Regions from separate parts of the Methylobacterium sp. 275MFSha3.1 genome, predicted to be linked through region 3. Evidence: predicted binding sites of a transcription regulator. Region 3 holds the regulator's gene; each other region holds the start of a gene.
The links. The regulator PhoB, encoded in region 3, activates phosphate uptake and scavenging genes when phosphate is short. The targets are predictions, from matches to a motif close to TGTCATNNANCTGTCAT.
Positions count from the first base shown of each region.

Region 1: phnC (phosphonate ABC transporter ATP-binding protein) is a predicted target of PhoB. The motif match lies at 1,455-1,471, and genes of this name have one in related genera.
Region 2: ppk2 (polyphosphate kinase 2) is a predicted target of PhoB. The motif match lies at 2,343-2,359, and genes of this name have one in related genera.
Region 4: BLW78_RS17315 (Orn/Lys/Arg family decarboxylase) is a predicted target of PhoB. The motif match lies at 4,209-4,225, and genes of this name have one in related genera.

Region 1 is NZ_FNWP01000018.1:11,669-17,578, forward strand. Features, by position in the region: gene phnD (phosphonate ABC transporter substrate-binding protein) at 1-444, opposite strand, end outside; gene phnC (phosphonate ABC transporter ATP-binding protein) at 563-1,411, opposite strand; gene BLW78_RS20500 (LbetaH domain-containing protein) at 1,526-2,146, opposite strand; gene BLW78_RS20505 (DUF1045 domain-containing protein) at 2,139-2,825, opposite strand; gene BLW78_RS20510 (ceramide glucosyltransferase) at 2,850-3,998, opposite strand; gene BLW78_RS20515 (inorganic phosphate transporter) at 4,196-5,824, shown strand.
Region 2 is NZ_FNWP01000002.1:327,171-333,080, forward strand. Features, by position in the region: gene BLW78_RS01430 (LLM class flavin-dependent oxidoreductase) at 1-577, shown strand, start outside; gene BLW78_RS01435 (response regulator) at 706-1,086, shown strand; gene BLW78_RS01440 (hypothetical protein) at 1,111-1,971, opposite strand; gene BLW78_RS01445 (hypothetical protein) at 2,029-2,304, opposite strand; gene ppk2 (polyphosphate kinase 2) at 2,459-3,406, shown strand; gene BLW78_RS01455 (hypothetical protein) at 3,485-3,733, shown strand; gene BLW78_RS01460 (hypothetical protein) at 4,306-4,533, shown strand; gene BLW78_RS01465 (helix-turn-helix domain-containing protein) at 4,541-5,509, opposite strand; gene BLW78_RS01470 (Ros/MucR family transcriptional regulator) at 5,631-5,910, shown strand, end outside.
Region 3 is NZ_FNWP01000014.1:60,151-66,060, reverse strand. Features, by position in the region: gene BLW78_RS17635 (aminopeptidase P family protein) at 1-51, shown strand, start outside; gene BLW78_RS17630 (protein-disulfide reductase DsbD family protein) at 171-2,327, shown strand; gene phoB (phosphate regulon transcriptional regulator PhoB) at 2,507-3,202, opposite strand; gene phoU (phosphate signaling complex protein PhoU) at 3,325-4,044, opposite strand; gene pstB (phosphate ABC transporter ATP-binding protein PstB) at 4,154-4,969, opposite strand; gene pstA (phosphate ABC transporter permease PstA) at 4,992-5,882, opposite strand; gene pstC (phosphate ABC transporter permease subunit PstC) at 5,895-5,910, opposite strand, start outside.
Region 4 is NZ_FNWP01000013.1:173,984-179,893, reverse strand. Features, by position in the region: gene BLW78_RS17330 (hypothetical protein) at 1-132, opposite strand, end outside; gene BLW78_RS17325 (TonB-dependent receptor) at 286-2,415, opposite strand; gene BLW78_RS17320 (hydroxyacid dehydrogenase) at 2,995-3,975, shown strand; gene BLW78_RS17315 (Orn/Lys/Arg family decarboxylase) at 4,274-5,910, shown strand, end outside.

The sequences.
Region 1 (5,910 bases), on a different contig from region 3:
GTTCGGATCGACCAGCGCGAGGTTCTTGCCCTTGAGATCCTCGACGGTCTTGTAGGGGCTGGAGGCCAGCACGTAGACCACCGAATAGTAGCCCGAGGCGCCGGTCTCGTGCTTCTGGTTGACGATCGGCTCGATCTTGACGCCGGTCATCACGGCCCGCGCGAACGAGGCCGGCCCGTACCACGCGATCTGGATATTGCCGGCGCGCTGGCCCTCGATCACGGCGGCGTAGTCGCTCGCCACTCGCAGCTTGACCGGCACGCCGAGCGTCTTGGTCAGGTAGGCGGTGAGCGGCGCCCAGCGGTCGGCGGTGCCCGAGGCGTTCTCGGCCGGGATCACGCCCAGCGTCAGCTCCGGATACTGGGCCTTCCAGTCCTGGGCGGCGGCCGGCAGGCCGAGGAGGGCGAGGGCCGCGGCGGCGGCGAGGGTGCGTCGGGTGATCATCGGGTCGTCCTTCGTGGCGTCGGCGAGGTTCGGCCGGCCGGAGGCCGGTCGGGCGTTTTCAAGACGGTGCGCTCTGGCGGTGCGCTCTGGCGGTGCTTGTTGGGGCCCGGGGCCCGGATCAGGCGCCGAGGGCGGCCTCGCGGACCGGGCGGACCGATACGAGACCGGGCCGGCCCGGCATCGCGGCCCGCTGCTCCGCCTCGCGCTGCGCGGAATCGTCCAGCACCTCGCCGGCCTCCAGGCCGTAGAGCCGGCGCGCCACGTCCTCGGTGAGGTCGAAGGGGCCGCCCTCGAACACGACCCGCCCGGCCGCGAGGCCGACGAGGCGGTCGCAGTAGGCGCGGGCGAGGTCGAGGGAGTGCAGGTTGCACAGCACCGTGATGCCGTAGCGCCGGTTCACGTCGGCGAGCGCGTCCATCACGAGCCGCGTGTTGCGCGGGTCGAGCGAGGCGACCGGCTCGTCGGCGAGCAGGATCTCGGGTTCCTGCACGAGGGCGCGGGCGATGGCGACGCGCTGCTGCTGGCCGCCCGACAGGCCGTCGGCCCGCTGGCCGGCGAACTCGCCCATGTCGAAGCTCTCCAGGGCGGCGAGGGCCATGGCGCGGTCCTCGGCGGACCATTGCCGGAGCAGGGCGCGGTGGGTCGGCACGTGGCTGAGGCGCCCCATCAGCACGTTGGTCATGACGTCGAGCCGGCCGACGAGGTTGAATTGCTGGAAGATCATGGCGCAGCGGGTGCGCCACTCGCGCAGCGGGCGGCCGCGCAGGGTGGTGACCTCGCGGCCGTCGTGGAGGATGCGCCCCGAACTCGGATCCGCCAGCCGATTGATGAGGCGCAGCAGCGTGGACTTGCCAGCACCGGACCGGCCGATCACCCCGACGAAGCTGCCGGGCTCGATCCGGAGCGACACGCCGTCGACGGCGCGTCGGTCGCCGTACTGGCGCGTGAGATCCTCGATAACCAGCATGCCACCATCCGCCGGGGAACGGCCGCACGTAGACGCCGGTTTGACGACGATTGGATGACGTATTCGGAACGATTATATTTGCCGGCGCAGCATCTTGGCATTTCGATAGCCGACTTAATCTTCGTGGCGCTCCAGGAATGCTTCGATGGGCAGCCCGCGGAAATCCGGCAGCGCCCGGCGCAGGCGCTCGTGGTCCCAGTCCCACCACGCCAAGCGGGTCAGACGGTCCGCGACCACCTCGGGGAAGCGGCGCCGGACCGGCCGGGCGGGATTGCCGACGACGATCGTGTAGGGCTCGACGTCGCGGGTGACGATGGCGCCCGCCCCCACCACCGCGCCGGTGCCGATCGTGCGCCCGGGCAGGACGACCGCGCCGTGGCCGATCCAGACATCGTGGCCGATCGCCACCGGGCTCGCCCGGCGCCGGTCGAAGAAGGCGGGCTCGTCCGATTCCTCCGGCCAGTAGGCGCGCGCCCGGTAGGTGAAGTGCGCCTGCGACGCCCGCTCCATCGGGTGGTTGCCGGGATTGATCCGCACGCTGGCGGCGATCGAGCAGAACTTGCCGATCGCGGTGTAGATCACCTCGCCGTCCTCACCGATGTAGGAATAGTCGTCGAGGGTCGTCTCGGTGAGGCGGGTGCGGGCGCCGACCTCGGTGTAGCGGCCGAGGCGGCTGTCGACGACCCGGGCGCTCGGATCGAGCGCGGGTTCGAGGCCGAGGGGGCGGTCAACCACGGGCCTCTCCGAAGGGCAGGCGCGCCAGGAGCCGGAACGGCCCCGACCCGTCCTGGGTCAGGAGGCTGACGGCGTCGATCCGCAGGGGCTCCGGTCCCGCGGCGGCGTAGGCCTCGGACAGGCGCCGGTGCCAGAGGTCGCGCTCCGCCTCCGGCAGGGCGTCGGTCAGGGTCATGTGGAAGCGGAAGGCCTCGAACACGTAGGGGTAGCCCCAGCGGTCGAGGAGCGCGCGGCCGCGCGGGTCGAGGCGCTCCGGCCGGCGCTTGGCGCGCTCGGCCTCCGTGAGCGGTGCCCGGAACGGGTCGAGGGCGGCGACGCACTCGGCGGCGAGGAGCCCGAGTTCCGGCGGCGGGACCTCCGGTACCAGGGCGAGGAACGGCCCGAGGGCGGCGACCCGGAGCGGCCCCACCGCCACCGGCGGGTGCGCGGCCGCGAGGGCGCGGGCGGCGGCCACGAGGTCGGCCTCCCCGGTGCCCGGGGCGAGGCGCAGCGGCGCCTTGAGGGTGGCGTGGAACCCGTAGACCCGCGCGCCCGCCGTGACCGCAGCGAGATCACCGAGCCCCTCCGGGTGCGGCACCGGCAGCCCGGTGACGTTGTCGGTGCCGAGGATCGCCCGGCCGAAGGCTTCGAGGCGCGAATCCGGGGCGGGCAGCCAGTAGAGGGCGTAGCGGCGCGACACGTAGGGTCTCCGATCGCCGGGCGGTCAGGCCGTCGGCGCGTAGGTGCGCGCGTCGGCGGCCCGCCGGGGGCGCACGTCCATGGCATTGCCCCGCCACACGATGGCGCTCCGCATCCAGGCGCCGACCCAGATCACCGGGATCAGGGCGTCGCGCGCCAGGAAGGCGGCCAGCGTGCGGGGCGAGCGGTGCCAGCCCGCGCGGGCCGCGAGCCGGTGCTCGGCGGCATAGCACAGGGCGGCGAGGCCGGCAGCGCCCGCGAGGCCCGCGAGGCTTCCGGCCCAGAGGGCGACGAGGAGCGCCGGCAGCAGGACGCCGCTGCCGATCTCGGGGGTGAAGAACAGCGGGAAGGTCACGCGGCGCAGGCGCGCCCAGCGCAGCTGCCGCGACCAGACCTCCCGGAAGCCGCGCGGGCCGAGCGGCTGCTCGAACGGGCTCGCCACGAGGTGGACCCGCTTGCCGGCGGCACGCACGAGCTTGGTGGCGGCCGCGTCCTCGGCGATCTCGGCCGCGAGCGCCTGGAGGCCGCCCTGCGCCTCCAGGAAGGGCTTGTGCCAGAGCATGCTCTTGCCCTGCGCGAAGCCCAGCCCGAAGGCCTCGGCGGCGTATTGCCAGCGCGCCTGCAGGGTGTTCAGGAAGGCGCACTCCACCTCCGCCATGAAGCTGCCCGGGCGGGCGCCGGCCGGGGTGGAGCAGACGAGCCCGGTATCGGCGCGCCACGCCGCCTGCAGCCGCTGGAGGTAGTCCGGCGGCATGGCGACGTTGGAATCGGCGAGCACCACCCAGTCGTGGGCGGCGGCGCGCCAGCCGCGCAGGCAGTTGTTGAGCTTCGGGTTCGCGCTGACGCGCTCGTCGCCGAGGATCAGGCGGGCGGGCACGTGCGGGTGGGCCTCGATCAGGCGCTCCACCATCGGGACGATCGGGTCGGCCGGGTCGGCCACGCAGAAGATCAGCTCGTAGGACGGGTAGTCGAGACGGAAGCTGCGGAGGAGCATCTCCTCGCTGTAGGCCTCGACCCCGCGCAGGGGGCGGACCAGGGAGACGGGCGCGCCGTCCGGGAACCGCGACGGGCCGTGGTCCCGGCCGAGGCGCCGGGCCGCGACGGCGATGCTGCCGATCTGGACGACGGCCAGGAGCGCGCCGAGGGACAGGGCCGGCACCGTGGCGTCAATCATGCGGATCCCTCGTGCGATCGGGCGAGCGGTCCGGTCCGCTAGCGGCCGGACCGCGTCAGGCGTGTGACAGCGCCGCCCGACGCTCTCGGACACGCTCTCGGACACGCTCGCCGACGCGCGGCGTCGCGGGCCGTCACCCAACCGTCACCGCGCGGTTTTAATCCCCGCTCACCACGAAAGATTCCGCGCGAGGGTTCATGTCCGATACCGCCGTGATGCCGTCGGGGGCGGTGGGAGGCCGGAAGGCGGGCGGCCCGCGCCTCGACCACGGGATGCATCTCGGCGGGGTGGTGGCGTTCCTGCTCGTCCTCGTGGCGGGCCTGGGCTACGCGGTGGTGAGCCTCATCGCGGACATGAACGCGGTCGGGGAAGCGCCCCTGGCCTACGGCGCCTTCGCGCTGCTCGGCCTCGCCCTGCTGATCGCCCTCGCCTTCGAGTTCGTGAACGGCTTCCACGACACCGCCAACGCGGTCGCCACGGTGATCTACACCCACTCGATGCCGCCGCTCGTCGCGGTGATCTGGTCGGGCGTGTTCAACTTCCTCGGCGTGATGCTGTCCTCGGGCGCGGTGGCCTACGCGATCGTCACGCTGCTGCCGGTCGAGCTGATCCTCAACGTCGGCTCGCACGCGGGCTACGCGATGATCTTCGCGCTGCTGCTGGCGGCCATCATCTGGAACCTCGGGACCTGGGCGTTCGGGCTGCCGAACTCGTCGTCCCACGCGCTGATCGGCTCGGTGCTCGGCGTCGGCCTCGCCAACCAGCTGATGAACGGCGGCGACGGCACCGCGGGCGTCGACTGGACCCAGGCGCTCAACGTCTTCAAGGCGCTGCTGTTCTCGCCGGTCTGCGGCTTCGTGCTCGCGGCGCTGCTGCTGCTCGCCCTGAAGGTCACGGTCCGCCGCGGGGACCTCTACGAGGCGCCCGCGGGCGAGGCGCCGCCGCCCCCGTGGATCCGCGGCCTGCTGATCCTCACCTGCACGCTGGTCTCGTTCTTCCACGGCGGCAATGACGGGCAGAAGGGCATGGGCCTGATCATGCTGATCCTGATCGGCGCCGCCCCCACCGCCTACGCGCTCAACCGCACCATGGCGGACGACACGACGCCCGCCTTCGTGCAGGCCTCGACGGCGGCGAGCGCGGTGTTCGCCGCCCGCGCCCCCGGCGCGTCGGTGCCGGACGCCGCGGCCGCGCGCCGGACCGTGACGGAGGCGCTCAAGACCAAGGCGCTGAACACGCCGCCCGTCTACGCGGCGCTGGCGGCGCTCTCGGACGACATCGCCGCCAGCGTGAAGAATTACGGCGCGATCCGCACGGTGCCGGCCGCCCAGACCCAGAACCTGCGCAGCGACATGTACCTCGCCGCCGACGCGGTGCGCGTGCTGCCGGGCGCCGGGGCCGACTTCTCGGAGGCCGAAAAGGCCGACCTGAAGCGCTACGCGGGCCTGCTCAACGACGGCACGCGCTACATCCCGGGCTGGGTCAAGGTCTGCGTCGCCCTGGCGCTGGGTCTCGGCACCATGGTCGGATGGAAGCGCATCGTCGTCACGGTGGGCGAGAAGATCGGCAAGACCCACCTGACCTACGCGCAGGGCGCCTCGGCCGAGATCGTCGCCGCCGGCACGATCGGGCTGGCCGAGCTCTACGGCCTGCCGGTCTCGACCACCCACATCCTGTCGTCGGGCGTCGCCGGCACGATGGCGGCCAACGGCTCGGGCCTCCAGATGTCCACGGTGCGCAACATGGCGCTCGCCTGGATCCTGACCCTGCCGGCGGCGATCACCCTCGCGGCCGCTCTGTTCTACCTCCTGCGCCACCTGTTCTGACGCGGGTCCGGCCGGACGGGCCGGAGACCGCGCTCCGCCCCCCGACGAAGCGACCCGGTCTCCGGCCTCCCGCAGCGCGCCCCGGC
Region 2 (5,910 bases), on a different contig from region 3:
GGGGCGCGACCCGGACCAGCTCAAGATCCTGCCCGGCTGCTTCATCGTCCTGGGCGAGACGGAGGCCGAGGCGCAGGCCAAGAAGGCGCGCCTCGACGACCTCGTCCATCCCGACAGCGGCCTCGCCAACCTCTCGGTCCGCCTCGGCGTCGACGCGACCGGCTTCGACCTCGACGCGCCGCTCCCGGAGCTCCCCGAGAGCAACGCCAGCAAGAGCGGGCAGGCCCAGATCGTCGACTACGCCCGGCGCACCGGCGCGACCGTGCGGGAACTCGCCCGCAAGGTCGGCGGCTACGGCGGCCTGCAGATGGTCGGCACGGCCGCGCAGGTGGCCGACCGCATGGAGGAGTGGCTGGAGACCCGCGCCTGCGACGGCTTCAACGTGATGTTCCCGTTCGTGCCCGAGGGTCTCGACGACGTGGTCGACCGGCTGGTGCCGGAGCTGCAGCGGCGCGGGCTGTTCCGCCGGGACTACGCCGGGACGACGCTGCGCGACCATCTCGGCCTCGCGCGGCCGGCCAACCGCTTCTTCCCGCCCGACGCCCCGCCCGACGCCCCGGCTCGGCCAGGGGGCTGATCGACCCGCCGCGCGGGCCGGCGCGGGCCCGCGCCGTCGGGGTGCGTGGCGGATCATGCGAACGGCGCGAACCTCCGGTCGTGTCGCGCGGTTATTCTCGGATCGTCGCGCGCCGATGGGAGGGGATCGTGCTCGAGGCTGTTCCGCCCCTGTCCGGGTGCCGCGTCCTCGTCGTCGAGGACGAGTATCTCATCGCCAGCGAGGTCAAGCGCTGGTTGCACAGCGCCGGGGCCGAGGTGATCGGCCCGGTCCCGCGCGCGGATCTCGCCCTGGACCTGATCGCCGAGCAGACGCCCGACGCCGCGGTGCTCGACGTGAATCTGGGCGACGGGAACAGCGTCTATCCGGTCGCTGAGCGTCTCGGCGTCCTCGGCGTGCCGTACCTGTTCGCCACCGGCGACGTGCGGGTCACCGGCGCCCCGGCCCAGGCGAGCCGGCCCATCCTGGAGAAGCCGTTCGTGGCGGCGGAGCTGGTCCGGGCCGTGACCAGGCTCGTCGCGGCTGCCTGAGGCCGCCGCGCCGCCCGCGCGGCCTCAGAGGGGGCCCGGCCCGGGATGCGGGCCCATGCGCCGGCGGTCGTGCTCGATGGCGAAGACGTGGGCGTAGAGGTTCGCGACCCAGCCCCGTCCCTCGACCGTGAGGTCGAGGAACCGGATCGCGTCCCCGATCACGGGCTCGATCTTGCCCCAGAAGAACGATGGGTAGCGCTCCGCGAGGTCGGCCGGGCTGTCGTAGCCGAGTTCCGCGTTGACGCCGATCTCGGCGAATTCGTGGAACAGGGCGTTCAATTTGCGCGGGTAGAGCGGGTCGCCGAGCTGACCGATCAGGTCGGCCGCCCGCAGCAGCCCGGCCTCGGTCCCGGTCTCGCGATGGGAATCGTCCTCGGGGACCGGGAAGCGGGTCAGCTCGATCGCCCGGATGACCCGGGACGCGTCGACGAGATCGTGCGTGCCGAAGCGCTCCTGCACGGCCAGCTTCGAGCGCTCCACGTGGTAGGGCGCCAGCGCCGCATCCGAGGCGCCCCGGGGCAGGCTGACGGTCGTGCCCTGCGCGTCGATGACGAAGGCCTGCAGCCGGTCTCCGGCGCAGACGCCGCGCACGTAGCCGATGTCGTGGTAGAGGGCGGCCAGGATCATGTGCAGCCAGTCCTCGGGCGTGATACCTTGCTGCAGGAAGCGGCCGCGGAGGATGTCCTGGGCGACCAGGGTGACGAGGGCCGTGTGGTCGCCGTCATGGTAGAGGGCGTCGCTCCCGACGATCCGCTCGATCGTCAGGCGCGCCGCGGCCTCGATGATCTCGGCGTAGCGCGGCTCCCGGCTGCCGAAGGTCCGCTGGTAGGTCAGGGCCAGGTGCTCGCCGAGGGCGTCGGCGAGCATCTTGGTCGCGTCGAACATGGGATCCTCGCCGTCAGCTGCGTCGGGCGGCGCCGCGCCCGGCCGGGTCGATGGAGATCACGCGGATCGCCCCCCGCGATCGACGAGCCGCTCCTCGAGATAGGCCGCCGCGTCCGCGTAGAGTTCGTAGCGGCGCAGCAGCACTGCCCGCTTCTCGGCCTTGGTCGCCGCGTCGAGCTTGGCGCGGGCCCTGTCGGCGCGGGCGCGCAGCTTCCCGGCGAGCTTCTCGAAGGCGGCATCGATCCGCGCGCCGACCTTCTCGCCCTCGGCGCGCGCCGCATCCAAGTCGTCCCGTCGGCGCTTCGGCCCGGCCCTCTTCGCTTCTCCAGCCATGACGCATCTCCGGTCGCCCCGATCGGTGGCGGAACCGTATGACGGAACGATCACGGGCGCGACATGGGATCGGCCGCCGCGGGCGCGGCGCTTTCTCAGGCGTGTCACGGAACGCTGCTCTAGCTCGACCCCGCGACGCGCAGGAGAACCGGCGATGCGGCCCGACGACAGCTCTGCCCCGGATGCCACCTTGAACGCCAACGCGGATGCCACCCTGGAGGCGATCCGGCGTGACCTCGCCGACAGCTACGACGAGGAGCTGGAACTCGGGCTCGAGGAGGATCGCCTCGACCGGCTCGCGGCCGAGCTCGGCGGCGCGCCGCCCGATCATCTCGACCGCAAGGTCTATTTCCGCGCGCTGCTCCGGCTCCAGCACGAGCTGGTCCGGCTCCAGGACTGGGTGCAGGACCGGAAACTGCGCGTGGTCGTGCTGTTCGAGGGCCGCGACTCGGCCGGCAAGGGCGGCGTGATCAAGCGGATCACCCAGCGCCTCAATCCCCGCGTCTGCCGCGTCGCCGCCTTGCCCGCCCCGAGCGAGCGCGAGCGGACGCAATGGTATTTCCAGCGCTACGTCTCCCATCTGCCCGCCGGCGGCGAGATCGTGCTGTTCGACCGCTCCTGGTACAACCGCGCCGGCGTCGAGCGGGTCATGGGCTTCTGCACCGAGGCGGAAGTCGAGGAGTTCTTCCGGTCGGTCCCCGAGTTCGAGCGCATGCTGGTGCGGTCCGGCATCGTCCTGGTAAAATACTGGTTCTCGATCACAGATGCCGAGCAGGAATTCCGCTTCCGGATGCGGATCCACGATCCGCTCAAGCAGTGGAAGCTGTCGCCCATGGACGTCGAGTCGCGGCGCCGCTGGGAGGACTACACCCGGGCCAAGGAGGACATGCTGGCGCGGACCCATATCCCCGAGGCGCCCTGGTGGGTGGTCGAGGCGGTCGACAAGCGACGGGCCCGCCTGAACTGTATCAGCCACCTGCTCGACCAGATCCCCTACGGCAGCGTGGAGCACCCGGCGGTCCACTTGCCCGAGCGCCTGCGGCACGCGGACTACGTGCGCGGCCCGGTCCCCGCCGCGATGATCGTTCCGGCCGCGTTCTGATCGCGGCGCGGTGACGGCGCGGGAGTCGTGATCCTGTCGCGGTGGCGCGGCTATAGCGCCGCCATGGCGAAGCGCCCCATGACTCTCGACCTGTTCACGACCCTGGATATCGTCGATGACGACGTCTCGGCCGTCGTCGACGCCTATCTGGCCGATCCCACGCCCGGTTCGGTGGCGTTCGGGGACGGCTTCCGCATCGATCCCGCAGCCGCGGTGGCCTCGCATCCCTTCGCCCGGACGCTGATCGATCAGCCCTGGGCCGATGCCGGGCTGCGCCGGGCCGCCATCCGCGCCGCCATCCTGCTGGCGGAGCCGGAGCGGGTCTGACGGGATCGGCCACCGGTCGCGCGACGGTCGCGCGATATTTGTGGGGCTGGCATGCGGCTGTCATCGCGCTGGCATACCGCTGTCATGCGGCCGTCATGGGCGGGATGGCAGGTCGCCGCCACGGCGAACCTCCCGACCCTATGCCGCCACTCCGCCCGCCCGGTCCTGCCGTGGCGGGCTTTTGTATGCCCGCGGCTCGGCCATCGCGACGACGCGCGTCGGATCCTACGCCTAAAACGGTAGGTGTGCCGACCTCTGCCCACACGACGCCCGGTTGTAATCTGGGGCGGAGACGGCGCGGATGAACGGCGCGCCTTCACGGTGAACGATCGGTTTACCCAAACCGCACAATTGCGCCGACCGCTCCGATCCGGGCGCGATCGGCGGGCGTTCTACGGGCAGGTCCACCGGAGACGTGCTGACATGCTGATCCTCAACCCGATGACCGGCCAGATGGTCGAGGTGCGCGTGCCCCGGCCGAAGCCGAAGGCCGCCTGAGCGCGCCAGCTCTCCGTCCGCTTCCCCGCACGCCCGCGGCCCAGGCGGCGTGCCCCTCCAGCCCCGCACGACCCATGCTGCCGACCGATCTCGACCGACCCGCCGAACTGACCCTCTGGCCGGGCTACGCGCCGGCCCGGGTGGCCGTGTCGCACAGTTTCCCGACGCTGCGGGCCGCCCTCGCCGCCGCGGTCGCGGCGATCGACGCCGAGGATGCCAATCCCTGGATCATTACCGAGGGCGGCGACATCCTCGCTCCGGGATGGATCCGCGCGAACACCGCGGGCGCCGTCCTGCAGTAGCCGGACGTCAGCCGGCGAGCTGGTCCGCGCCGCGGTTGCGCCACCGGTACTCGCTCGGCGAGATCCCGTAGCTGTCCTTGAAGCGGCGGCTGAAATGGCTCTGGGTGCAGAAGCCGCAGCTGTAGGCCAGCTCTCCGACGGCCAGATGGGCGAAGCCGGGATCGGCGAGACGCTGCGCGGCGGTCTCCAGCCGCCGCCGCCAGATCCAGTCGGCGATGTTGCGGTCCTGCTCGCGGAACAGGGCCTGGAGGTGGCGCAGCGACACGCCGACGGCCGCCGCGAGCCGGGCGGGGTCGAGGTTCAGGTCGCCGAGATGGGCCTCGATGTGGGCCAGCGCGCGCTGGAAGATCAGGACGCCCTGGATGTTCTTGGGGGTCTCGTGCGCGAGGCGTTCCGCGATGCTCGCGACGATGAGATCGACGCCGACCGACGCCATGCGGTTCGACATGTCCGGCGTCAGGCGCTCCGCGTTGCGGACCAGTTCCTGGAAAAAGGTCGTGACCATCGACGTGCCGACTTGATCCGCGCCGATCGTGAGGCACGTGAACCGGCGCGTCGAGCCGAGGGCGCGCTCCAGGGCCGCGCGCGGCAGCTCGACGAACAGCGTCTGCGTGTCGACGTCGGAGCCCATCGTCGCCGGCCGACGGTCCATCACGACGATGTCGCCGGGATTCTGGATCGCGGTGCGGTCGTCCTGCGCGCTGAACACGCGGCCCTTGAGCGTGATGGCGACGTTCAGGGTCTCGTACTTGCCGTGCCGGCGGATCGTGTCCGGGGTCGCGACGGTGGTGACGGCGCTCTGCGTCACGCGCGTGATCAGCAGCGGCCCGACCTCCGCGGCCTCCAGTGTGCCGGTGAAAGCGTGCGCCGCGGCAGGCGTAAGTTCGACCGGCACGATCCGCTCGAAGATCGTCTCACGCCAGAGGCGGAAACTGTCTTTCGGCTTGAAATCCGCCGTAGAGAACAAAGTCCTCATCGTAAATTCTTGTATTCATGCTTCGCCGCGCGCGCTCGGGAAAACGGTAGCACGCTTTCAGGCAAGCGCAACGGCGCCGACCAACCTAAGAAGGTTCTCGACCTTGTCAGGAGCCCATAACGTGTCCGATTCGTCCCTCGTCAGCCCTCAATCCAATATCGTGCTGACGGCAGGGCTCGTCGCTGCCTACGTATCGAACAATCGGGTTCCGACCGCCGACCTTCCGACCCTCATCGCGCAGTGTCACGACGCGATCACCGCGCTGGCCGCCAACGGGGCGGCGTCGATCGAGGCGGCTGGGGACACGGACGCGCTGCGCGACCGGCCTACCGCCGCGCAGATCCGCAGCTCGATCCGGCCCGACGGCATCGTGAGCTTCATCGACGGGCGCCGGTACAAGA
Region 3 (5,910 bases):
ACCGCGACGCGCGACTGGCTCGAGCGGGCGACGGCGCCGCTCGAGGGGTGAGCCGGCCGCAGGGGATCCCGAACGCGGTCCGTGGTAAGACCCGACGCCATGGAAACGCCCGCGCCGAGCCCGACACGCCGCGCGTGAAACCGCGACCGCCCCGCGCGCGAAGGGACAGCATGATCCGCCGCCTCGTCCTCCTGATCCTGGCCCTCGCCGCGAGCCTCTCGGCCGCCGCGGCACAGGGGTTCCGCACGCCCGCGGACCTCGTGCGCGCGAGCCTCGTGGCCGAGTCCGCCGCGGTCGCCGGCGCGCAGCCCTTCACGCTGGCGGTGCGGATGCAGGTCAAGCCCGGCTGGCACGTCTACTGGCGCAACCCGGGCGATTCCGGCCTGCCCCCGGAGGTGACCTGGACCCTGCCGGCCGGCTTCAGCGCCGGCGCGATCCGGTGGCCGGCGCCGGAGCGCATCCCGATCGCGACTCTCATGAACTACGGCTACGAGGGTGAGGTCACGCTCCTCGTCCCGGTGACGCCGCCGCCGAGCCTCGACCCGGCCGACCCGGTGCGGATCCAGGCCAAGCTGACTTACCTCGTCTGCGAGACCGAGTGCGTGCCCGGCTCGGCCGATCTCGCCCTGACCCTGCCGGTCGGCAAGGCCGAGCCGGACCCGGCCAACGCCGCGCTGTTCGCGCGCGCCCGCGCTGCGCTCCCCGTGCCGGCGCTCTGGCCCTTGAGCCTGTCGAGCCAGGGCGACACCCTGCGCCTCGATTTCGCCGCGGCCGGCCTCAAGCCCGAGGCGGTCCGGAACGCCGCGTACTTCCCCTACGCCGAGACGGCGATCGACAACGCCGCCGCGCAGGTGATGAGCGTCGACGAGACCGGCCTGCACCTGACCCTCGCCCGGAGCAGCCCGACCGACCCGGTGCCCGCCGCGCTGCCCGGCGTCCTGACGGTCGAGGCGGTCGACGCCGCCGGGACCCGCCGGCTCGCCTTCGCGTACGGCGACGAGCCGGTGCTCCCGGCCGCCGCGGCGCCGGCCGCGACCGCGCCGCCCGCGACCGCGCCGGCCGCCGCCGACTTCGACGCGCTGACGCTGGCGACCGCCGCGGCCTTCGCCTTCCTCGGCGGCCTGATCCTCAACCTGATGCCCTGCGTCTTCCCGGTCCTGTCGATCAAGGTGCTCGGCCTCGTGCGGCACGCGGGCGAGGGGCCGGCCCGGCTGCGGCTCCACGGCCTCGCCTACACGGCCGGCGTCCTGGCGAGCTTCCTGGCGCTCGCCGCCGCGCTGATCGGCCTGAAGAGCGGCGGGGCCGCGATCGGCTGGGGGTTCCAGCTCCAGTCGCCCGCCATCGTGGCGGGGCTCGCCTACCTGCTGTTCGCGATGGGCCTGAGCCTCTCGGGCGCGGTCCATGTCGGCGGCCGGCTCGCCGGCCTCGGCGACGGCCTCACCCGGCGCGGCGGCCTGAGCGGCTCGTTCTTCACCGGCGTGCTCGCGACCCTGGTGGCGACGCCCTGCACGGCGCCGTTCATGGGCTCGGCGGTGGGCTTTGCGCTGACCCAGAGCGCCGGCGTGGCGCTCGCCGTCTTCGCGAGCCTCGGCCTCGGCCTCGCCCTGCCCTTCCTGCTCCTGACCCTCTGGCCGCCGGCCCTGCGGGCGCTGCCGCGGCCGGGCGCCTGGATGGAGACCCTCAAGCAGGTGCTGGCCTTCCCGGTCTACGCCACCGTGGCGTGGCTGATCTGGGTGCTGGCGCAGCAGGTCGACCCGCGCGGGCTGCTGGCGGCGCTGATCGGCCTCGTCCTCGTGGGCTTCGCCGCCTGGGCCTGGGAGCACGGCCGCGCCGCCCCGCCGCGGGCCGGCCGGGTCGCGCAGGCCGCCGCCGCGCTGGCGCTGATCGCCGTCGGGGCCCTCGCCGTCACCCTGCCCCGGGACCGCGCCGCGCCGGCCGCGCAGGCCGCCGCCGACGGGATCGAGCCGTTCACGCAGGCGCGCCTCGACGCCCTGGTCGACGCGCACCGCCCCGTCTTCGTGGACATGACCGCCGCGTGGTGCATCGCCTGCGCGGTCAACGAGGCGACCTCGCTCAACACCAAGGCCGTGCGGGCCGCGATGGCCGAGCGCGGCGTGACCTACATGAAGGGCGACTGGACCAACCAGAACCCCGAGATTACCCGCCTCCTGGAGAAGCACGGGCGCAGCGGCGTCCCGCTCTACCTGCTCTATACCGGGACGGGAGAGCCCCAGGTGCTGCCGCAGATCCTCACCGAGGGGACGGTCCTGGCGGCGCTGGAGGCGGTGCCGGCCGCCTCGGGCCGGAGCGCGGCGCTGGCGCGCTGAATCCCTGGAGACCGGGACGCGCGGATCTTCGCGGGCCCGTCCCACCGTCTTTGCGAGCGGAGCGAAGCAACCCAGCAGCGCCGCGCGCATCGGCGTCCCGCCGCCCTGGGTCGCTTCGCTGCGCTCGCGATGACGGTGCGCCGGAGCGAAGTCCTATCCGGACGGCCAGTGAGGCCGCCTCAGGCCTCCAGCGAGAAGGTCTCGTCGAAGGCGTAGCCCGAGCCCCGGACCGTACGGATCGGGTCGGTCTGGCGCGGGCCGTTCAGCGCCTTGCGCAGCCGCCCGACATGGACGTCGACGGTACGCTCGTCGATGTAGACGTCGTGGCCCCACACCCCGTCGAGGAGCTGCTCGCGGGAGAAGACCCGGCCCGGCGCCAGCATCAGGAATTCCAGGAGCCGGAACTCCGTGGGGCCCAGATGCAGCTCCTCGCCGCCGCGGCGGACGCGGTGGCCGGTGCGGTCGAGTTCCAGGTCGCCGGCCGCTAGCCGGTCCGAGACGTGGGCGGGCTTGGCCCGGCGCAGGAGCGCGCGGATCCGGGCGAGCAGCTCCGGGACCGAGAACGGCTTGACGATGTAGTCGTCGGCGCCCGTGCCGAGACCGCGGACGCGGTCGCCCTCCTCGCCCCGGGCGGTGAGCATAATCACCGGCAGGCGCTCGGTCTCCCGGCGCGCCCGGATCCGGCGGCACAGCTCGATCCCCGAGAGGCCGGGCAGCATCCAGTCGAGCAGGACGAGGTCCGGGATCCGCTCCGCCAGGAGCAGCTCGGCGTCGTCGCCGCGCGCCGCCGAATCCACCAGGAAGCCCTCGGCCTCCAGGTTGTAGCGGAGCAGCGTGCTCAGGGCCTCCTCGTCCTCGACGATCAGGACTTGCATGCTCACGTTCGAAGACTCGTTCTGCGGGCGGTCCCCGGATGGTGCAGGAGGCGCCGCCCCGCCTCAACCCGCACGGAGAGTGACCCCGGCCGCGCCCACAGGAAGGCGCCGGGGTCGGCGCCTCACGGCGCCTGCACGCCGTCCACGGTCGCGTAGTTCGACGCGTCGTTCTTCGGCCGGTCACCCGCCAGCGTCTCGCCCGTGGCGAGGTAGTGGATCGTCTCGGCGATGTTGGTGGTGTGGTCGCCGATGCGCTCGACGTTCTTCGCGCAGAACAGGAGATGCGTGCAGAACGAGATGTTGCGCGGATCCTCCATCATGTAGGTCAGGAGCTCGCGGAACAGGGAATTGTACAGGGCGTCGATCTCGCCGTCGCGCTCCCAGACGTCGTGGGCCGCCTGGACGTCGCGGCTCCCGTAGGCGTCGAGCACGTCCTTGAGCTGACCCTCGGCGAGGTCGCTCATGTGGCGCACGCCGAGCACGATCTTCTGGGCCGGCGCCTGGTCGGAGATCGCCACCACGCGCTTGGCGACGTTCTTGGCGAGGTCGCCGATCCGCTCCAGATCGCCGGAGACGCGGATCGCCGAGATGGTCTCGCGCAGGTCGATCGCCAGGGGCTGGCGCCGGGCGATCAGCAGCACGGCGCGCTCCTCGATGTCCCGCTGCAGCGCGTCGAGGCGCTTGTCGGCGAGGATCACCGCCTGGGCGAGCGTGTCGTCCCGGCGCACGAGGGCGTCGGTCGCCTCCGCGGTCATCTTCTCGGCGACGCCGCCCATCTCCGAGATCGAGCGACGCAGGTTCTCCAGGTCGGTGTCGTAGGAGGTGACGATATGGCCGGGCATGGCGGATCCTTCGATGGGGTCCCGGGGACGGCCCTCCGGGAGGCTTGCGGGACCCGCCGGCGCGCCGGAGACGCGAGCGGCGGTCCCGGGACCGGAGCGGCCCGGCAGACTAGCCGAAGCGGCCGGTGATGTAGTCCTGCGTGCGGCGTTCCGTCGGGTTCATGAACATCCGGTTGGTCGGACCGAACTCGACGAGCTGCCCCAGATACATGAAGGCGGTGAACTGCGAGATGCGCGCCGCCTGCTGCATGTTGTGGGTGACGATCACGATGGTGAACTCGTCGCGCAGCTGCTCGATCAGCTCCTCGATGCGGCCGGTGGAGATCGGGTCGAGCGCCGAGGTCGGCTCGTCGAACAGGATCACCTCCGGCTTCTGCGCCACCGTCCGGGCGATGCACAGGCGCTGCTGCTGGCCGCCCGACAGGCCGGTCCCGGGCTGCCGGAGCTTGTCCTTCACCTCGTCCCAGAGGGCGGCCTTGCGCAGGGATTCCTCGATCCGGCCGTCGAACTCGGATTTCGGCAGCTTCTCGTAGAGGCGCAGGCCGAAGGCCACGTTGTCGTAGATCGACATCGGGAACGGCGTCGGCTTCTGGAACACCATGCCGATGCGCGAGCGCAGCTCGTTCAGGTCGACGGAGGGGCTGAGGATGTTCTCGCCGTCGAGCAGGATCTCGCCCTCCGCGCGCTGCTCCGGGTAGAGGCTGTAGATCCGGTTGAAGCAGCGCAGCAGGGTGGACTTGCCGCAGCCGGAGGGGCCGATCAGCGCCGTCACCTGCCGGTCGTGGAAGTTGAGGTTGACGTCCTTCAGCCCGTGGAAGCTGCCGTAGTAGAAGTTCAGGTCCTTGACGGCGATCCGCACGGGGCCGCCCTCTTCGGCGCGGTTGCGGTTCAGCTCGACCGTGGGGATCGCGGAGGCGGCGTTCATCGTCGTGTCCTCGAAAGGGGGCTTAGCGCGAGGCCTGCGGCTTGATCACGAGGCGCGCGATGATCGACAGCGCCAGGATGGTGGTGGTGATCAGGAGCGCGCCCGCCCAGGCCAGGCCCTGCCAGTTCGGGTAGGGCGAGAGGGCGAACTGGTAGATCATCACCGGCAGGTTCGCGACGCCGCCCATCAGGTTGGCCGAGAACCAGGAATTGTTGTTGAGCGCGGTGAACAGCAGCGGCGCGGTCTCGCCGGCGATGCGGGCGAGAGCCAGGATGATGCCGGTGACGATTCCGGCCGAGGCCGCCCGCCAGGTCACGCTCATGATCACCGTCGAGGGCGGCGCGCCGAGCGCCGCGCCGGCCTCCCGCAGGGTGCCGGGCACGAGGCGCAGCATGTCCTCGGTGGTGCGCACGATCACCGGCACGGCGATGATCGCCAGCGCCACGCCGCCGGCCCAGCCCGAGTAGGTGCCCATCGGCCGCACCATCAGCGTGTAGACGAACAGGCCGATCAGGATCGACGGCGCCGAGAGCAGGACGTCGTTGAGGAAGCGGATCAGGGCGGCCAGCTTCGAGCCGCGCCCGTACTCGGCCAGGAAGGTCCCGGCCATGACGCCGACCGGCGTCGCGATCAGGATGCCGATCCCGGTCAGAACGAGGCTGCCCAGGATGGCGTTGGCGATGCCGCCGCCCTCCGAGCCCGGGCCCGGGGTCGGGTTGGTGAACAGGGTCGGCGTGAAGCCGCGCACGCCCTGGACGATCAGCATCACCAGGATCGAGCCGAGGACCAGGGCACCCACCACGGTGGCGCCGGTGCAGGCGACGCGCAGGGTCCGGTCGGCGACGCGGCGCCCCTGGCGGACCCGGCCGGGGCGGCGCTGGGCGGTGGCGGCGATCGTGCTGGAGGAAACCATCGCGCGTGCTCCTCAGGCGGCCTGGACG
Region 4 (5,910 bases), on a different contig from region 3:
CGGCGTCGGCGGGATCAGGGGCCGCGCGAGGGCGTGCTGCAGGACCGGCGCCGGGAAGATCGCCGGCAAGGCCTTCTCCAGCCGTTTCCGGGCCTGCACGTTGCGGAGGGTGCGCCAGCTCGATGTCGTCATGCCGGACCGGTGGTAACCCGGCCGGCGCGGCGCCGCGACGGCGCCGGTGCAACAGCTCGCCGGTCCCGCGCGGTCGCCGCTCAGGGTTAAGAAAATGTTTCCCGTGAAACATCGCGCCGCTCGACAGGCCCGGCGCGGCCGCGCCGGTTCGGCTCAGAGATCCACCGCCATCGACAGGAGGTAGGTGCGCGGCGCGCCCTGGAAGAAGGTGCCGAACGAGGCGACCCCGGTCCAGTACCGCGTGTCGGTCACGTTGAGGACGCTGGCCCGGAAGGTCGTCGGCCGCTCAGCGACGCGCGTCGTGTAGCGCAGGCCGAGGTCGAGGCGGGCCCAGTCCGGCAGGGCCTGGGTGTTCGCGAGGTCGACGAACTGCCGCCCGGTATAGATGACCGCGCCGTTGAGCGTCAGGCCGGGCAAGCCCGGCAGGTCCCACTCGGCCCCCAGGCTCGCCTGGACCTCCGGCACGCCGATCGGCCGGTTCCCGCGATTGGCGGCGAGCGCCGTCCTGACGAGGCGTCCGTCGAGCAGGGTCACGCCGCCGACCACCCGCACCTGCGGGGTGATCTCGCCGAACAGGCTCAGCTCGAGCCCGCCGACGCGCTGCTCGGCGGTCGCCGCGAAGCGCCCCTGCGGGCCGAGCTCGCCCGCGGGCTTCGTGATCCGGAAGGCGCCGAGCGTGGCGCCGAACCGGCCGAGATCGAGCTTCACGCCCGCCTCGACCTGTCTGGCCACGTAGGGCTCCAGGATCGTGCCGGAATTGGTCGCCACCGCCGGGGCCACGTCGCCGCGGCTCAGGCCCTCGATATAGTTGCCGTAGAGCGAGACCGAGTCCCAGGGCCGCACCACGAGGCCGACCATCGGGGTCGTGGCGCTCTTGTCGTAGGACGAGGTGAGCGTGCCGACATTCGACACGTAGTTGTGCGCCTCCACGCGCTGGCGGCGCACGCCCAGCGTCAGCAGGATGCGCTCGTCGAGGGCCGACAGCGTGTCGGCCACCGCGATCCCCGACAGGGTGCTGTCGGACAGGCGGGGCCGGCCGACGCCGTAGATCGGCGCGATGTACGGGACGAGGGCCGGCGCGTAGAGGTTCGACAGGTAGGCGCCCCGGCCGGGCGAGAACCGCCGTGCCGTCGCCTCGTCGTACACGGAGCCCTGCACGGTCAGGGCGTGCCGGATGAAGCCGGTCTCGAACCGGGCCCGGACGCCACCGTCGTAGGTGAGCCGGTCGACGCCCAGCGCGTAGAATTGCGGCGTGCTGGTCGTGTCGCCGCGGCCATTGAGGATCGTCGGCGCCGACTGGAAGTAGCGCTCCACGCCGGTCTGCCCGCCGCCGACATCCGCGAACAGCGTGACTTGATCGGTCAGGTCGTACTCGGTGCGCAGCAGACCGCCGCGATCGTCGACGTCCGAGTATTCCCAGGGCTGGGTCAGGTTCAGGCGGCCGTCGGGCGCCCGCGGTACGGGCACGCCGGCCCGCAGGAGGAACGGGCGCAGCGGCGCGTTGAAGCGGTCGGTCTGCGCCAGCAGGTAGAGCCACGCGCGGAACCGGTCACCCTGGTAGTCGAGGGCCAGGGCCCCGACGCCGGTCGTCTCGGTCTGGCGGTCGAAGGGCGTGGCGCCGCCGTGCAGGCTGCCGACGACGCGGGCGCCCCATTCCCGGCCAGGCCCCCAGCGGCGGGCGACGTCGACTTGGCTGCCGCCCCAGGCGGACGAGCCGTAATCCAGCGTGACGCGGGTCAGGTCCGCGCCGGCGCGCTTGGGGACGATGTTGACCACGCCGCCGACCGCGCCGTTCGGCGACACCCCCGTGAGGGCGGCGGACGGCCCCTTCAGGACCTCGATGCGCTCCACGTAGTCGGTGAAGATGCGGAAGCTCGGGGCAATGCCGTAGAGCCCGTCGAAGGCGACCTCGCCGCTGGTGTTCTCGTTGGACGGGAAGCCCCGGATGGAGAAGGAGTCGAACGGCGCCCCCGTGGTCTGGGTAGCGCGCACCGACGGGTCGAGGACCAGGGTCTCGGACACCGTCCGCGCCTGCCGGTCCCGGATGAGCGTGTCGGTGTAGCTGGCGATGCTGAAGGGCGCCTTCTGGGTCTCGATATCGCCGAGGAGGCCGAGGCGCCCGCCCCGCGCCACCTGACCGCCGGCATAGGCCGGGACCGGGCCGCGCGATGCGGCCGCGCTCGCGACCGAGAGCTCGTCGAGCTGGACGTCCCGGCCGGCCCCGGCCTCCTCCGCGCGGGCGGCGTGCAGCCCGGACCCGACGAAGCCCAGCAGGACGACCATCGGGAGAACCGGCCGGACCCCGCGCCGCCGGCGCCGGTTCCGCGCGGAAACAGGTACTGAGAAGTCGTGGGACCGCATTGTCGTGACGATGGCTCCGAATCACGGAGCAAGCCAGCAAATATCTCTACATGTGTCAAAAATGCATTTGGAGTAATTACAACTCTACAGTTCGATCGCGGAGCCGATCGAACATGATCGATATTTATTGTCGTATATACATAGATGCATTTCAGGACGTCGTGTTTATCAATGACGCGACCATCTTCGCGCGATCAGGGCGGCGATTTCACGGAGGGCCGGGCCGCAGCTCGGCCGAGGCGCACGGCCGGGATCATCGGTCCGGACGAGGCCGCCGAGGCCGGACCCGGCCGCGATTTCCCGTGGATCGTGCGCGGCCGGTCGGGCCGCCGGGGCGTTCGACCGCGCGACCACCGGATCCCGACGGGCCCGCGGGAGCGCCGACCGGCGGCCGCGGCGCCGCGATCGGGACGCCCGGTTGCCAGGGTTGCCCACCCCGCCTAGACGGGCCCGGCGCGAAACGTGCCTGTCACCCCTCCTCTTGTGCAGAGGTCTTCTCCCGTGATCACCGGTCCGTGCCTCATCGTCCAGCCGATCCACGCGGCGGGCCTCGACCGGTTGCGCGCGGCCGGCCTGGAGCCGCGCCCGGCGAGCGGGACCGATCCCGAGACGCTGGCGCGCGAGGTCGCCGACTGCGTCGCCGTCATCACCCGCAACACCGGCTTCCCGGCCCGCGCCATCGCGGCGGCGCCGGCCCTGCGGGTGATCGGGGTGCACGGCACCGGCACCGACCACGTCGCCACGGCCGAGGCGACCGGGGCCGGGATCGCGGTGGTGAACACGCCCGGCGCCAACGCCGTCTCGGTGGCCGAGCAGACGCTGGCGCTGATCTTCGCCCTGGCCAAGGCCCTGCCGGAGGCCGACCGCTCGGTCCGGGCCGGCGACGACAGCTTCAAGTTCACCGCCCGGCTGGTCGAGCTCGCCGGCCTGACGCTGGGCCTCGTCGGCTTCGGGGCGATCGGGCAGGCGACCGCCCGGCTCGGCGCCGCCCTGGGCCTGCGGGTGCTGGCCTACGGCCCGAGCCGCCCGGACGCGGACTTCGCCAACGCCGGCGCCCTGCGGGCCGCCTCGGTCGACGCGCTCCTGGCGGAATCCGACATCGTCTCCCTGCACGTGCCGCTGACCCCGGGCACCCGCGGCCTGATCGGCCGGGACCAGCTCGCCCGGATGAAGCGGGAGGCCTTCCTGATCAACACCAGCCGCGGCGGCCTGATCGACGAGGCGGCCCTGGTGGAGGCGCTGGAGGCGGGCACGATCGCGGGCGCCGGGCTCGACGTCTTCGCCCAGGAACCGCTGCCGGTCGACCACCCGCTGGCCCGCCAGCCCCGGGCGATCCTGACACCCCATGTCGGCGGCTCCACCGGGGCGGCCCTGATCCGCACCGCCGAGACCGCCGCGACCCGCGTGGTCGACGTCCTCGCCGGCCGGCGGCCGGGCGGGCTGGTCAACCCGGACGTCTGGGAGCGGCGGCGCGAGGTGTGATGGTCTCCCCTCTCCCGTGCGGGAGAGGGTTGGGGTGAGGGACGAGAGGCTTCGGGATCAAGCACCCGATCGACGCGATTCGAGGGGGAGCCTCGTCCGGTGAGGTCTCACCCCTCACCCTGTCCCTCTCCCGCACGGGAGAGGGGACCCGCGGCCGATCCTGACGGCGCGGCGGTCGTGGCCGGCCCGGTTCACGGTGTTTCGTCCGGACCGCGACCGCCCGCCGCGCGCCGTGTCATGCAATCGTCGCAGACGGGCCGGAAAGCCACCCGCTGCATCCGAGGCCAGAGAGGGCTCCATGGACTTCCACCGTCGCTTCACGGTCCTGATGTGCGCCCCGGCCTTCGACCCGGACGATCTCGAGGGCGCGCGCGTCAACCAGATCGTGGCGGCCGTCGAGCAGCGCGGCTTCGAGGTGGTGCGCGCCCGGCGCGTGGAGGACGCGGCCATCGCGGTCCAGACCGACGCGGCGGTCGGCTGCCTCGTGGTCGACTGGGGCAAGCGCGGCCTCGACGGCAAGGCCGCCGCCCTCATCGACATGATGCGCCGGCGCGGCCTGGAGATGCCGATCGTCATCATGGTCCGCCGCAAGCGGCTGGAGGACATCCCGGTCGAGCTCCTCGACTTCATCGACGGCTACATCTTCCTCGCCGAGGAGACGCCCGAATTCATCGCCCGCGGCCTCGTCAGCCGGGTCACGCAGTACGCCGAGACCCTCAAGACGCCGTTCTTCGGCGCGCTCGTCGACTACGCCGAGAAGGGCAACCAGCTCTGGACCTGCCCGGGCCACAACGGCGGCATCTTCTACAACCGCTCGCCGATCGGCCGGATCTTCGTGGAGCACCTCGGCGAGGCGATCTTCCGCGACGACCTCGACAACTCGGTCCTCGATCTCGGCGACCTCCTGACCCACGAGGGCCCGGCGCTCAAGGCCCAGAAGGAGGCCGCCAAGATCTTCGGGGCGGAGAAGACCTACTTCGTCCTCAACGGCACCTCGGCCTCCAACAAGATCGTCCTGTCCTCCCTGGTGGCCGAGGACGACCTCGTCCTGTTCGACCGCAACAACCACAAGGCGGCCCACCACGGCGCCCTGTTCCTGGGCGGCGGCATCCCGATCTTCCTGGAGACGGACCGCAACGCCTACGGCCTGATCGGGCCGATCTTCCACGAAGCTCTCGACGAGACCCGGATCCGGGAGAAGATCCGCCGCAACCCGCTGGTGACCGACCCGGAGGCGTGGCGCCGGGAGCGGCCGTTCCGCGTCGCGGTGATCGAGCAGTGCACCTACGACGGCACGATCTACGACGCCCAGGAGATCCTGGAGAAGATCGGCCACCTCTGCGACTACATCCTGTTCGACGAGGCCTGGGCGGGCTTCATGAAGTTCCACCCGCTCTACGCAAGGCGCTTCGCCATGGGGCTGACCGGGCTCGACGAGACCTCGCCCGGCATCGTCGCCACGCAGTCGACCCATAAGCAGCTCGCGAGCTTCTCCCAGGCCTCGCAGATCCACACCCGGGACGGCCATATCCGCGGCCAGACCCGGCGGGTCGAGCACAAGCGGCTCAACGAGAGCTTCCTCGTCCACGCCTCGACCTCGCCCTTCTACCCGCTGTTCGCCTCCCTCGACGTCGGCGCCCAGATGATGAAGGGGCGCTCGGGCATGATCCTGTGGGACGACACGATCCGGCTCGGGATCGAGTGGCGCAAGAAGGTCCGGGCGATCCGGCACGAGTTCGAGGAGAACGAGCGCGATCCCGCGCGGCGCTGGTTCTTCGACCCCTTCGTGCCGGACGTGACGGTGAACGTCGACGGCGCGGAGGTGCCGTGGGAGAGCGTGCCGACGGACGAGCTCGCCGCGACGCCGCGCCACTGGGAGCTGAAGCCGGGCGCGCGCTGGCACGGCTTCACCCACGTGGCGCCGGGCTACGCCAT